2 regions of the Pseudoalteromonas undina genome follow, and region 1 is predicted to be linked to the other one. Evidence: predicted binding sites of a transcription regulator. Region 1 holds the regulator's gene; the other holds the start of a gene.
The links. Region 1 encodes FliA, which starts transcription of late flagellar genes. Its sites were predicted from a motif close to CTAAAGNTNNNNNNNNNNNNGCCGATA; they were not measured.

Region 1 (6,003 bases):
TAGCAACTAACTGATACTGCTTACCACTGGCACGCGCTGAGGCACTGCTGCTAGTAGATGCAGGACTCGCATTATTAAAGCTACGATCAGGTTGAACTATCGGCTTTTTAGCAAGGTTAGAAAAGCGCTCAGAGCTGTTTGACGCTGGTTTACTAATACTTGGAGATGGGGCCGTTCTCGTAATTCTTCCAATACGCTGGCGGCCTATTTCCTTAACCTTATTTTGCAATAACTTAATTGCATCATCGTTATTGCGAGCAATATCTTCAAACTTTTTAGGTAAAAAGTCCATCGCCCCAGCATCAAGCGCATCCAAAGTGGCAGATGCCCCTGCTCGTGTTAACGATGAAAACATTAAAATAGGTGTTGGATTACTCGCCATGATCTCTTTCACAGCACTAATACCATCCAGCACCGGCATTTCAACATCCATGGTGATAACATCAGGACGTAACTGAGCTGTTTTTTCGACGGCCTCTCGGCCATTTACAGCAAAGCCTATTACCTCAATGCCGCTGTCTTGTTCAAGAATTTCACTCACTCTGCGGCGAAAAAAGCTTGAATCATCAACTACTAAAACTTTAACAGCCATTTCGCTCTCTTATTCAATGAATGGGTAGGCATAAAGTTTATACCTACTTTTTATTATCCAGCGTAATGCTTTAGCATACTCGGTACATCTAATATCAGTGCAATTCCACCATCAGAGGTAATAGTCGCACCCGCCATACCCGGCGTACCTTGCAATAATGCATCTAGAGGCTTGATCACCACTTCTTCTTGACCTATTAGTGAATCAACAACGAACCCTACTTTTTGAGTCCCTATTTGCACAATAACGACATGCCCTTGTGCTTTTCGCTGACCTCTATCAGCGCCTTTTATAAGCCAATGTTCAAGGTAGAATAATGGAATCGACTTTTTACGAACAATAATCGTTAGCTGGCCATCAACCACATTAGTTTTTGTTAAATCTAAGTGGAATATTTCACTTACACCCGCTAGCGGCAAGGCAAAGGTTTGCTCTCCCACCACCACCATTAAGGTAGGCAATATCGCAAGTGTTAGTGGAACTTTGATTTCTAAAGTAGTCCCTACGCCCATTTCTGATTTTATGTTAACCGAGCCATTGAGCTGAGTGATTTTTGTTTTAACCACATCCATACCAACACCACGGCCAGAAATATCTGAGATTTCTTCTTTGGTTGAAAACCCAGGTGCAAAAATAAGGTTATAAGCTTCAGTATCAGAAAGACGACTCGCTTGGTCGTGATCAAGCACCCCTTTACTAATCGCAATCTTTTTAAGCTTTTCAGCATCCATACCGGCACCATCATCTTGGATGGTAAGTAGAATATGATCACCCTGTTGCGAAGCTGATAAAGTCACCGTACCTGTTCTAGGTTTACCCGCTGCTTCACGAATATCGGGCATTTCAATACCATGGTCGACCGAGTTGCGAACCAAATGCACCAATGGATCGGCCAATGCTTCCACTAAATTTTTATCTAAATCGGTGTCTTCACCGACAAGTAATAAATTAATATCTTTTTTAAGTGTTCGTGCTAAGTCACGTACAACACGAGGAAAACGGCCAAATACTTTTTTAATCGGCTGCATTCGTGTTTGCATTACTGCACCTTGGATATCAGCAGTCACAACATCTAAGTTGGAAATAGCTTTACCCATAGCCTCGCTATCAGAGTTAGTCGCCAAACTTACTAAGCGATTTCGCACAAGTACTAACTCGCCCACCATGTTCATTATTTGGTCTAGGCGTTTGGTATCAACACGTACAGTTGTTTCTGCCGGTGGAGGCGCTGCTTTTTTGGGCGGCGCAGCTTTAGCTGCTTGTGCCGCAGGAGCCGGCTTAGCTGGCTCTGGTTTAGGCTGTGGCTTAGCTGCAGCAACTGGTTCTGGCTTTTTAGCTGCCACTGGTTCAGGTTTACTTACAGGAGCCGGTGTTTCTATCGACTTAGGTGCACCTTTACCATGAAGTTCATCAAGTAAGGCTTCAAACTCGTCGTCACTTATTTCATCATCGCCCGAGCTTTGCTCGTTACTTGGTGGAGCCACAGGAGCTGATGGTGTTTGTTGTGGTGTACTTGCGGTTGCTTGGCTCACTTCGCCAAAGCTGCCTACACCATGAAGTTCATCCAATAAGCTGTCAAATTCATCGTCAGTTATATCACCACTGACATCATTGCCACTTGATGATGATTGTTTTTCTTGTGGGGCTTGCCCTTTTCCATGAAGTTCATCAAGTAGGCTTTCGAATTCGTCTTCGGTTATTTCATCAATCTGAGAGTCTGAGCTACTGCTATCTGGGCCGCTAAATAATTCATCAAAAGCAAACGGGTCTTCTTCAGCATCGTTGCTCGGTTGCTCTGCAACTGGTTCAGGCTCTACCGATGGAGTTTCCACAGGAGCTATATCTTCAACCACAGAATCGCCGGCAAGCTCTTCTGCTGTCGGTGGCTGCCCAAGTTTGTGAAGTACTGCAAGTAATTCTGGATCAGCAGGCTCTGGCTGGTCACGATTTTTAATCGTGGCAAACATTTCATTAATGGTGTCCAGTGCTTGTAAAATCACATCCATTAATTCAGAGTTAACTGTTCTTACACCTTGGCGCAGTAAATCAAACACATTTTCAGCACCATGACATGCATCAACAAGCTCTGTCATAGCCAAAAAGCCAGCGCCACCCTTTACAGTGTGGAAACCGCGAAATATTGCGTTTAGTAGCTCAGTATCATCTGGGTTGTTTTCCAGTTCTACTAACTGTTCAGATAAAAGCTCAAGGATTTCTCCGGCCTCTACTAAAAAGTCTTGTAAAATATCTTCATCGACTTCAAAGCTCATGCAGTACTCTCCTATTAGAAGCCCAAACTTGATAATAGATCATCAACTTCATCTTGATCAGATACAACATCATTACGCGTTTCTTTATCAATAATAGGCCCTTCGGGACCTGCTAGTGTTTGTGCAACAATGGGATCTTCTATTTTTTCTGGTTGTTCAGTTGGTTCAACCTCACCACCTTGCGCTGCAAATGCAGTTAACAGGTGAATTAAACTTTCTTCAACTTCACGGACAAGTTCAATAACACGGCGAATAACCTGACCGGTTAAATCTTGATAGTCTTGAGCCATCAGCACATTAGTCATCAGCATTTGTAACTCATCGGTTTTGTGATGAGAACTGCTCATAAACTTATCAATACTATGGCAAAGTGATTTAAACTCACCAAGCTCTATTTCGCGGTTCATTAAACGATCCCACGTTGGCTTGATATCAGCTATTTCGTCAGCGATTTCTTGTGCTAATGGTAAGCTTGCTTCAACCGCATCCATTGTCTTATTGGCTGCGTTTTCTGTCATTTCCATGACATAGTTAAGGCGTTTTTTTGCGTCAGGGATGGCATCAGTGGTAATGTCTGTTAAACGCGTGTCTAACTCGAAACTTTTTAAAGCTTCGTGCAGTTGACGCGTCAACTTACCCACCTCAGCAAATAACTGTGATTGCTCTTGTGAAGCTGTTTCTAAAATTAACTGATTCGCTTTATCTTGCTCACCATTTTCTAAAAAAACAACTAACTGGCGAGCTTGTTCTAAAGTAATCTGAGGCGCAGCAGGTGCTGACATAAGCCTCTCCCTCTCATTAACCTAAGCGTTCGAACACTTTTTCTAATTTAGTTTTCAATGTACCTGCAGTGAATGGTTTAACAATATAACCATTAACACCTGCTTGGGCCGCAGCAATTATTTGTTCTTTTTTAGCTTCTGCTGTAACCATTAAAACAGGAATATGCTTTAATTTTTCATCAGCTCGAATTGCCCTTAAAAGATCAATACCTTGCATGCCTGGCATATTCCAATCTGTTACAACAAAATCAAACGCTTGATTTTGCAACATAGGCAAAGCAGTTGACCCGTCATCTGCTTCTTGAACATTGGTAAAACCTAAATCGCGCAACAGGTTTTTAATAATACGTCTCATTGTTGAGAAATCATCAACAACAAGAATTTTAATGTTTTTATCCAAAACATCCTCCAGTGAGGCCTGAACCTTTATTTACTTACTTCTAGTTTATCCAGTCATTGATTTTTGCTTTAAGCTTAATCATCGCCTGACCATGTATCTGACTTACACGCGATTCACTTACATCGAGTATATGCCCAATTTCTTTTAAATTCATCTCATCGTTATAGTACAAAGAAAGCACCATTGCATCTTTTTCCGGTAACGACTTTATTGCACTGAGTAAAGACTCATTAAACCGTTCATTTTTAACATTATTGAACGGTTTGTCTAGTGCTAAATCTTGGCCATGAGGTGTAATCACATCGTCATCTATACCAAGGTCTTCAATACCTAACACTTTGCTTACATTTACATCGTTTAAAATATGATGGTACTCATTTAGCGAAATTTCAAGTTTTTCAGCAACTTCACTATCTTTAGGTTCACGGTTTAAACTGTTCTCAAGCGCAACAATAGTTTCTGCAACCAAACGGCTTTTTCTGTGAACTGAACGTGGAACCCAATCGCCTCGGCGCATTTCGTCTATCATCGCACCACGAATACGAATACCGGCAAAGGTTTCAAAGCTTGCGCCTTTGCTTGCATCAAAGTTTTTTGAAGCTTCAATTAAACCAATCATACCCGATTGAATTAAATCATCTAGCTGCACACTGGCCGGTAAACGAGCAATTAAATGGCACGCCACTTTTTTGACTAATGAGGCATGCTTTTCAACAATCATATTTAAATTTTGTGTTGACTGATATCCCATAGCTCTATTCACCGGTATTGTCATTGTTAGTTACTAACTAGTTTCTCAATGAAAAACTCTAAATGACCCGAGGCTTGACTAGGTGTTGGCCACTTAGCAATTTTTGTAGCCAGTGTTTTAAAAGCAATTGCAGCAGGCGACCCAGGAAAAACCTCAACAATTACTTTTTGGCGGCGCGTTGATTTGCGCATATTTTCATCATATGGAACCGTTGCAACCAACTCCATTGATATATCTAAAAATCGGTCGGTAACCTTTGAAAGTTTTGCAAACAATTCCTGCCCTTCGCGTAAACTACGCACCATATTGGCAACAATTTTAAATTTATAAACGCCGTGCTCACGGCTAAGTACTTTAATTAAAGCATAAGCATCGGTAATTGATGTAGGCTCATCACATACCACCACAACCACATCTTGCGCTGCGCGAGAAAAACTCAGCACCATATCGGAAATACCCGCAGCGGTATCAACAATTAAAATATCAAAGTCGGTGTTAAGTTCACTAAATGCACGAATAAGTCCAGCGTGCTCTGAGGGTGATAACTCAACCATACTTTGCGAACCCGATGTTGCAGGCACTATTTTTATGCCTGCGGGACCTTCGACTAAAATATCATCAAGTTCACATTCGCCCGATAAAACATGAGATAAATTACGCTCAACGCGCAGTCCAAGCATCACATCACAATTCGCTAATCCTAAATCAGCATCTAGTACAAGCACACGTTTGCCTTGTTGGCCTAACGCGATTGCCGTGTTAAGGGATACGTTCGTTTTACCCACTCCACCTTTGCCGCCGGTGACAGCGATAACTTTTACGCCGTTATTATTATTCTTGCTCATTTTGCGAAGGCCGCTTGCTTGATCTAAAACTGTGTTAATCATACATCTCTACTGTGCTCGACGCCACTGATTGGTGTCGTGATTGTTGTGCTTTTATTCTTTTTAAATACAATTGCTCAGCTTTTTTTACTAGTTTTTCGGCATTTGCCACTCTAATATCTTCTGGTACTCGCTGACCGTTAGTAAGATACCCTATTGGGAGACGATTTTGAATCGCAATACTAATAATCTCACCTAAACTCAATGACTCATCAAGTTTAGTAAAAATACATCCGCTTAGCTGTACTTTTTTAAAGTGCCTTACTGTTTCTTGTAATACATTAATTTGCGCCGTCGCACTTAATACTAAATAACTACGTATAT
Region 2 (6,003 bases), 410 kb from region 1:
TACCAACAAGATGACCAATCTGATTGTGTTAACGTTGTACAAATTGAAGATGAGATTTCAGCGACCTTTGAATTATTAAAAGTATTACACCAATACAATAGCTTAAATGCATGGACACTTTTAATTGCGCCAGACCATGTACCTAGTAAAGCGTTACTTGATTCATGTTCAATTGATACCAGTAAATTATTAGTTATACGCCAAAAACATTTAGTTAATATAGAGTATGTTTTAAGTTCTGCACTTCACAATGGAAATTTTGCAGCGGTGATCACCTGGACCGACATAATAAATAATCAGCAACTATCACAGTTATCATTAAACCTGAGCCATACACGCACTAAGCTGTATTGCTTTAGCAAAAAAAGCGCTCAAGCTGAGATTTCACTAACGCAATAAGCTTGGTAAACTAGCGTTTTAATACACAGTACATTTATTATGACCTCTAACGCCCTACTATGTTTTTGTGGCAGTCAGCAACTTTATGCTGATTGCTGTGAACCTTTTCATTTAAAAACCAAACAGCCACAAACACCTGAGCAACTTATGCGTGCTCGCTACAGTGCATATGCGGTTAAAAACGCGGCTTTTGTTCGTGAAAGTTACGCAAAAGAAAAGCAAGCTGAAAACTCACTATCAGAAATTAAGGACTTTGCAACTAGTTGCCGCTTTATAAACTTAACCGTATTAGATTCTGGTTATAATGATGAAACAGGGTTTGTAAAGTTTAAAGCCCATTACTTTTATCAAGACTTGTATTGTGAGCTGGCTGAGCATTCAAAGTTTATTAAAGAAGATGAACAGTGGCGATACCTTGATGGTGAGATCACACCGGTTGCTGATATCAAAGTGAAACGCAATGATACTTGTCCTTGCGGCAGTAATAAAAAGTATAAAAAGTGTCATAGTGTATAAGTAACAACCACAAAAAATGGGCCACTTGGCCCATTTTCAAAAACTACACTAAACGCAACTTAGCGTTTTATTCGTCATCATCTTCATCGAAGTCTTGACGCTGTGCAGGTCTTGCTAAAATCTCTAAGTAGAAAGAGGTTAAACCTTGCTTTTCAATTTCACTGATGTGATTGTTAATTTCAGCAACGTGAACCACTTGGGCCTCTTCAGCCGTGTTACCAAACTTACAATCAAATGCCCAGTAGTCGGCATCAACAGGTAAAGTTTTATTACGTTCTCTTTTCAAATATTTTTTCACTTCATGCTTTGCAGCATCAACCATACGAGGGTATTTGATTTTCTCATGATTCAGCGTGAATGTTTTCTTCATTACGTTCCTAATTACCTTGGTTTAATGATAATGGCATTTAATGTCATACCATTTGCGCCATTATAGCAATTGCATTTAAATTTTGGATGCTTTTTTTATATTAAATCGGTTATTAAAATAAAGCACCTACAAAACCACTAATATAAACACAGTTTATTACAATCTAATGGCGCTTAAAAAACAGCATTTAATTAGGCACTAAACAAATGTAATGGCTGGTGGAGGGCTTCATTTTGTAAATCATCATAAAATGCTGCGGCATCCATTTGCATATTTGAGAGCGGCATATCACTGTTTTTAATTCGCCGACGTACCGCCAGTTCACAATTATCAATCACGTTAAGCGGAATATGATTTTTATCATCTCGAATATTTAACGGTTCAGGCTTTAAGCACTGAGTTAACTTTATATCACTCATCCCTATAGCGCTTCCCATTTTTGCTAAAAGTTCCGTGTTATTTTTGCCAATTAACATATTAAAGGTATCTGGCGCTAATGGCTGCTTTGGGCCCGCACCAAATTGCTTTCGCAAGGTCTCTTCATCAGCTTGGTAACCACTTGCATCACTTTTAGGTAAGTGAAACTCACTAAAATCAAGCGCGTCATGAGAGAGCATTGCTAATAAAAGTGCAAACTCGCCTCGGCGGTTATCGTGCACACTTTCATTAAGCCTCGTTTTTAACTGGCTCTCCGTGATTAACAAATCACCAATCTGCATAGACTTTAGCCTATTTAACTAATTAATAAGTATTTATCGGCTAAATTTGAATTTTCTTTAGCTTTTTTCTTTACTTAAATAAGAAGTTTGCTATTATCTGCCGCGTTGCATTGGAGGGGTTCCCGAGCGGCCAAAGGGATCAGACTGTAAATCTGACGGCTCAGCCTTCGCTGGTTCGAATCCAGCTCCCTCCACCACTTTTCTTAGGCTAAGTTAAGTGGGGCCAAATGCAATAAAAATTAGTGTGGAGGGGTTCCCGAGCGGCCAAAGGGATCAGACTGTAAATCTGACGGCTCAGCCTTCGCTGGTTCGAATCCAGCTCCCTCCACCACTTCTCTTTACTACCTCGTTTTATGTCCTAATTATTCAAAAACCCATTGTAAACTCATGCCATGCTTATTTAACCAAGCACTTGCTTTTTTGTGTTCTGAATAAAATAATCCTACACGATGCCAAAATTGTGCACTGTGATTTAAATACTTTAAATGCGCTAACTCATGCACAATCACGTAGTCAATTATCCATGTAGGTGCGCTTGCCAAGTGCAAGTTGAAGGTCAGTTCACGCCTGCGGTTACAACTGCCCCAGCGACGCTTATACAATTGAATACGAATATTACTCGGTAGCTTTTCACCCATCAGCTGACAATAGTCGTTAACTCGCATTTCAATATAACTTTCTAACTTCTCATGCAAAAACTGCTCTAGCAAACCTTGATACATTTGCGTTCGATGCTTCACACGTGAAGAAATACTCAGTAACAGCGTTTGGCTTTCATTGTGCTGCTGCCATTGAGTGCGTGCTGCATTTTCAAATTGCACATTTACAGCTTCATTAAATAATTTAATGCTATGGGTTTTGAGTGGAAACTGCCTTGTATCGGCTTGAATTTGTTGCTTATGTAACTGAGCATCAATCCAGCCCTGTTTACTCAACAGCCATTCATTAATTTGTGTTTTCGTTACAAAATGGGGCGCATACACCGTAAGTTCTCGTTGTGCGACTTTAATCGCTACTGTTTTTCTTCGTTTACTTCGCTTTAAAGTGTAATCCAACAATAAATGCTGCCTATTTATAATTAAACACTGGGCTTTATTTTACCTTGTACCATAACGGCTGATCTATAAATAATCCCTACTAAATGCCATTTTAATACCAATGCATGTAGTAATTCTCAATGAATAGTAAGTTTAGAGCTTAAAACACTTACGTTGCTGTTGTAACTTAGAGCTCAATACCTTGTGATTATTGTTGCGTTTATATTAGACTGGGTTTAAGAGTTATTATGTGAATGATTGATGCTATCTAATTTTTTTATAAACCAACCAGATCCAAGTCTGGTTATTAATGGTGTATACGACCCAAGTTTAGTGACACTATCTATACTCACCGCAATTTTTGCAGCCTACTTTTCCCTTCACGTTATCGATTTAGCAAATAATACTCACTTTAAGTCTTATCGTAAGCTGGCCAATGTAACTGCAGCTTTAGTGCTTGCTGGGGGGGTATGGAGTATGCATTTTATTGCTATGCTCGCATTTTCTTTGTGCACTACAATTGAATACGATCCCACACTCACTTTTGTGTCGTTTATACCGGCTTTACTGGCGTGTACCATTGCTTTTTCTTATTTGAAAACATATAGCACCCACCCTCGTATTATCAATTTAATTCTAAGCTCACTTTTATTTGGCGCGGGTGTTGGCACCATGCATTACAGTGGTATGGCTGCAATGCAATTAAGTCCATTACTTCGTTATGATCCAATGTGGTTTAGCGCTTCAATTGTTGTAGCAGTGCTGCTCTCTTTCATCAGCCTCTATGTACGTTTTCATTTACCTGCACACTTTAAAAAATTAACGCCGGTGCATAATCGTATTATTTGTGCGCTTATTCTGGGGCTTGCCGTGGCTGGCATGCATTATATGGGCATGGCCGCTGCGCGATTTATTGCAACCACTCCGATAATTAACGAGCAAACAAATCAATCACATCTAACCTTTATTGCTATTAGTGTTTCGTTCGCCACGCTTTTATTAACAGCGGTGGTTGTGATCATCAATGGTATGATCCGCTACAGAATGCTGTTAGGTAAAAAATCTGCTGAAGAGTCTCGCCTTGATGCTATTTTATCAACTGCTATTGATGGCATCGTCACTATCAATATTAAAGGTACCATTTTAAGCTTTAATAAGGCCGCAGAAACGATTTTTGGCTGGAAAGATAATGAGGTCATTGGCCTAAATGTAAAAATATTGATGGCTGATGATATTGCTAATCAACACGATGCTTTTTTAAAAAACACCACAAACCATGAAGTAAAGCGTGTAATTGGCGTTAATCGTGATGTGTGGGCAAAACATAAAAATGGTCATCAATTTCCAATTCGACTAGGGATTGGTGAAGTAAAGCAATTGCAAACTGAAACACTATTTGTTGGCTTTATTACCGATTTAACTGAGCAAAAAGCATTACAACAAAGCTTAATTGAAAAAGAGCGACAATATCGTACCTTGATGAACAATATGCCCGGTGTTGTATTTCGCTGCTTGTTAGATGAACACTGGAGTATGTTGTTTATAAGCCCAAGCGTCTATGAACTAACGGGTTATCGCGCTGAAGAGTTTACTGAGCAGCGTATTACCTTTGCCGAGCTGATTGTTAAAGAAGATGAAGCGGCTATTTCTTTAGCCATTGATCAAGCGGTTGCATCAACCAATCAATACTCAATTGAATACCGCATTCGCCATCGCAACGGCAATATTATTTGGGTACTGGATCAAGCAAGTATTGTCACAGGCTCTAAAAATGATGCCCGCTGGGTTGATGGCGTTTTGGTTGATATAACCAAACGCTATGAATATGAGCAAAGCTTAAAACAAGCTAAATACGAGGCTGAAGTAGCCGCGCAAGCTAAACAGTCTTTTATGGCAAATATGAGTCATGAGATACGTACCCCCATGAATGCAATTATTGGCTTTAGTGATATTTTGATAGATAGCCCGCTTAATAAAGATCAACAGAAGCAAATAATTACTGTTAATAACGCCGCGCGTTCTTTGTTGCACTTACTTAACGATATCCTCGACTCAGCAAAGTTAGAAAAAGGCAAACTCGAAATTCAAAATGTACATTTTAACTTGCAAGAATTACTCGACAATATTGTGTCTACATTTTGGCTGGATGCAAAACGTAAAGACCTAAAACTCAATTTAAAAATAGCTGACAATGTGAATCCATTTTATTTTGGTGACGATACGCGTTTACGCCAAGTGCTAACCAATTTAATCGGCAATGCGATAAAGTTTACCGAACGAGGCCATGTTACTTTGTCGGTTACTCATAACCCCAATCAACCTATTTTATTTGAAGTACAAGACACAGGTATAGGTATTGAAAAAGATCGTCTTGAGGCTATCTTTAAACCTTTTGAGCAAGCAGACGGCACCACAACTCGCCGATTTGGTGGCACAGGGCTTGGAACAACGATTAGTAAACAGCTGGTTGAGTTAATGGGTGGCCATATATATGCACAAAGTACCCTTGGCCAAGGTAGCTGCTTTTGCTTTACTGTCGCGCTTGAAAAAGGCGAGAAAAGTCAGGTACAGCTCATTAGTAAAAACGTATTTAATTTACCACCATTAAAAATCTTAGTGGTCGATGACATTGAACAAAATATTGAGCTACTCACCATTATGCTCTCACAAGCTGGGCATCAGGTAAGAAAGGCTAATAATGGCTTTGAGGCCATTGAAATATTTAATCAACATCACTTTGATATTATTTTAATGGATATTCATATGCCTAAATGCGATGGGATCAGTGCTACGGCATCAATTCGCTCTTTAGAGCAGCAAAAGCAACTAGAGCAAACCCCAATAATTGCTTTAACAGCCAGTGTGCTACAGCAAGACAAGCTAACAGCCAAACAAGCGGGTATGAATGGATTTACAACTAAACCCGTTGACATAAACCAGCTCAACTACGAAATAGCAAGAG

Region 2: the regulator FliA is predicted to act here: its motif matches at 2,039-2,065, upstream of PUND_RS08190 (VC2046/SO_2500 family protein).

Annotation. Positions count from the first base shown of each region.
Region 1 covers NZ_AHCF03000003.1:549,207-555,209, reverse strand. The annotation lists gene PUND_RS06190 (protein-glutamate methylesterase/protein-glutamine glutaminase) at 1-592, opposite strand, end outside; gene PUND_RS06185 (chemotaxis protein CheA) at 646-2,862, opposite strand; gene PUND_RS06180 (protein phosphatase CheZ) at 2,877-3,644, opposite strand; gene cheY (chemotaxis response regulator CheY) at 3,661-4,044, opposite strand; gene PUND_RS06170 (RNA polymerase sigma factor FliA) at 4,085-4,795, opposite strand; gene PUND_RS06165 (MinD/ParA family ATP-binding protein) at 4,822-5,682, opposite strand; gene flhF (flagellar biosynthesis GTPase FlhF) at 5,675-6,003, opposite strand, start outside.
Region 2 covers NZ_AHCF03000003.1:961,508-967,510, reverse strand. The annotation lists gene PUND_RS08205 (SulA-like leucine-rich domain-containing protein) at 1-399, shown strand, start outside; gene PUND_RS08200 (YchJ family protein) at 439-915, shown strand; gene PUND_RS08195 (DUF6172 family protein) at 983-1,285, opposite strand; gene PUND_RS08190 (VC2046/SO_2500 family protein) at 1,477-2,004, opposite strand; tRNA gene PUND_RS08185 (tRNA-Tyr) at 2,117-2,201, shown strand; tRNA gene PUND_RS08180 (tRNA-Tyr) at 2,251-2,335, shown strand; gene PUND_RS08175 (M48 family metallopeptidase) at 2,367-3,059, opposite strand; gene PUND_RS08170 (PAS domain S-box protein) at 3,303-6,003, shown strand, end outside.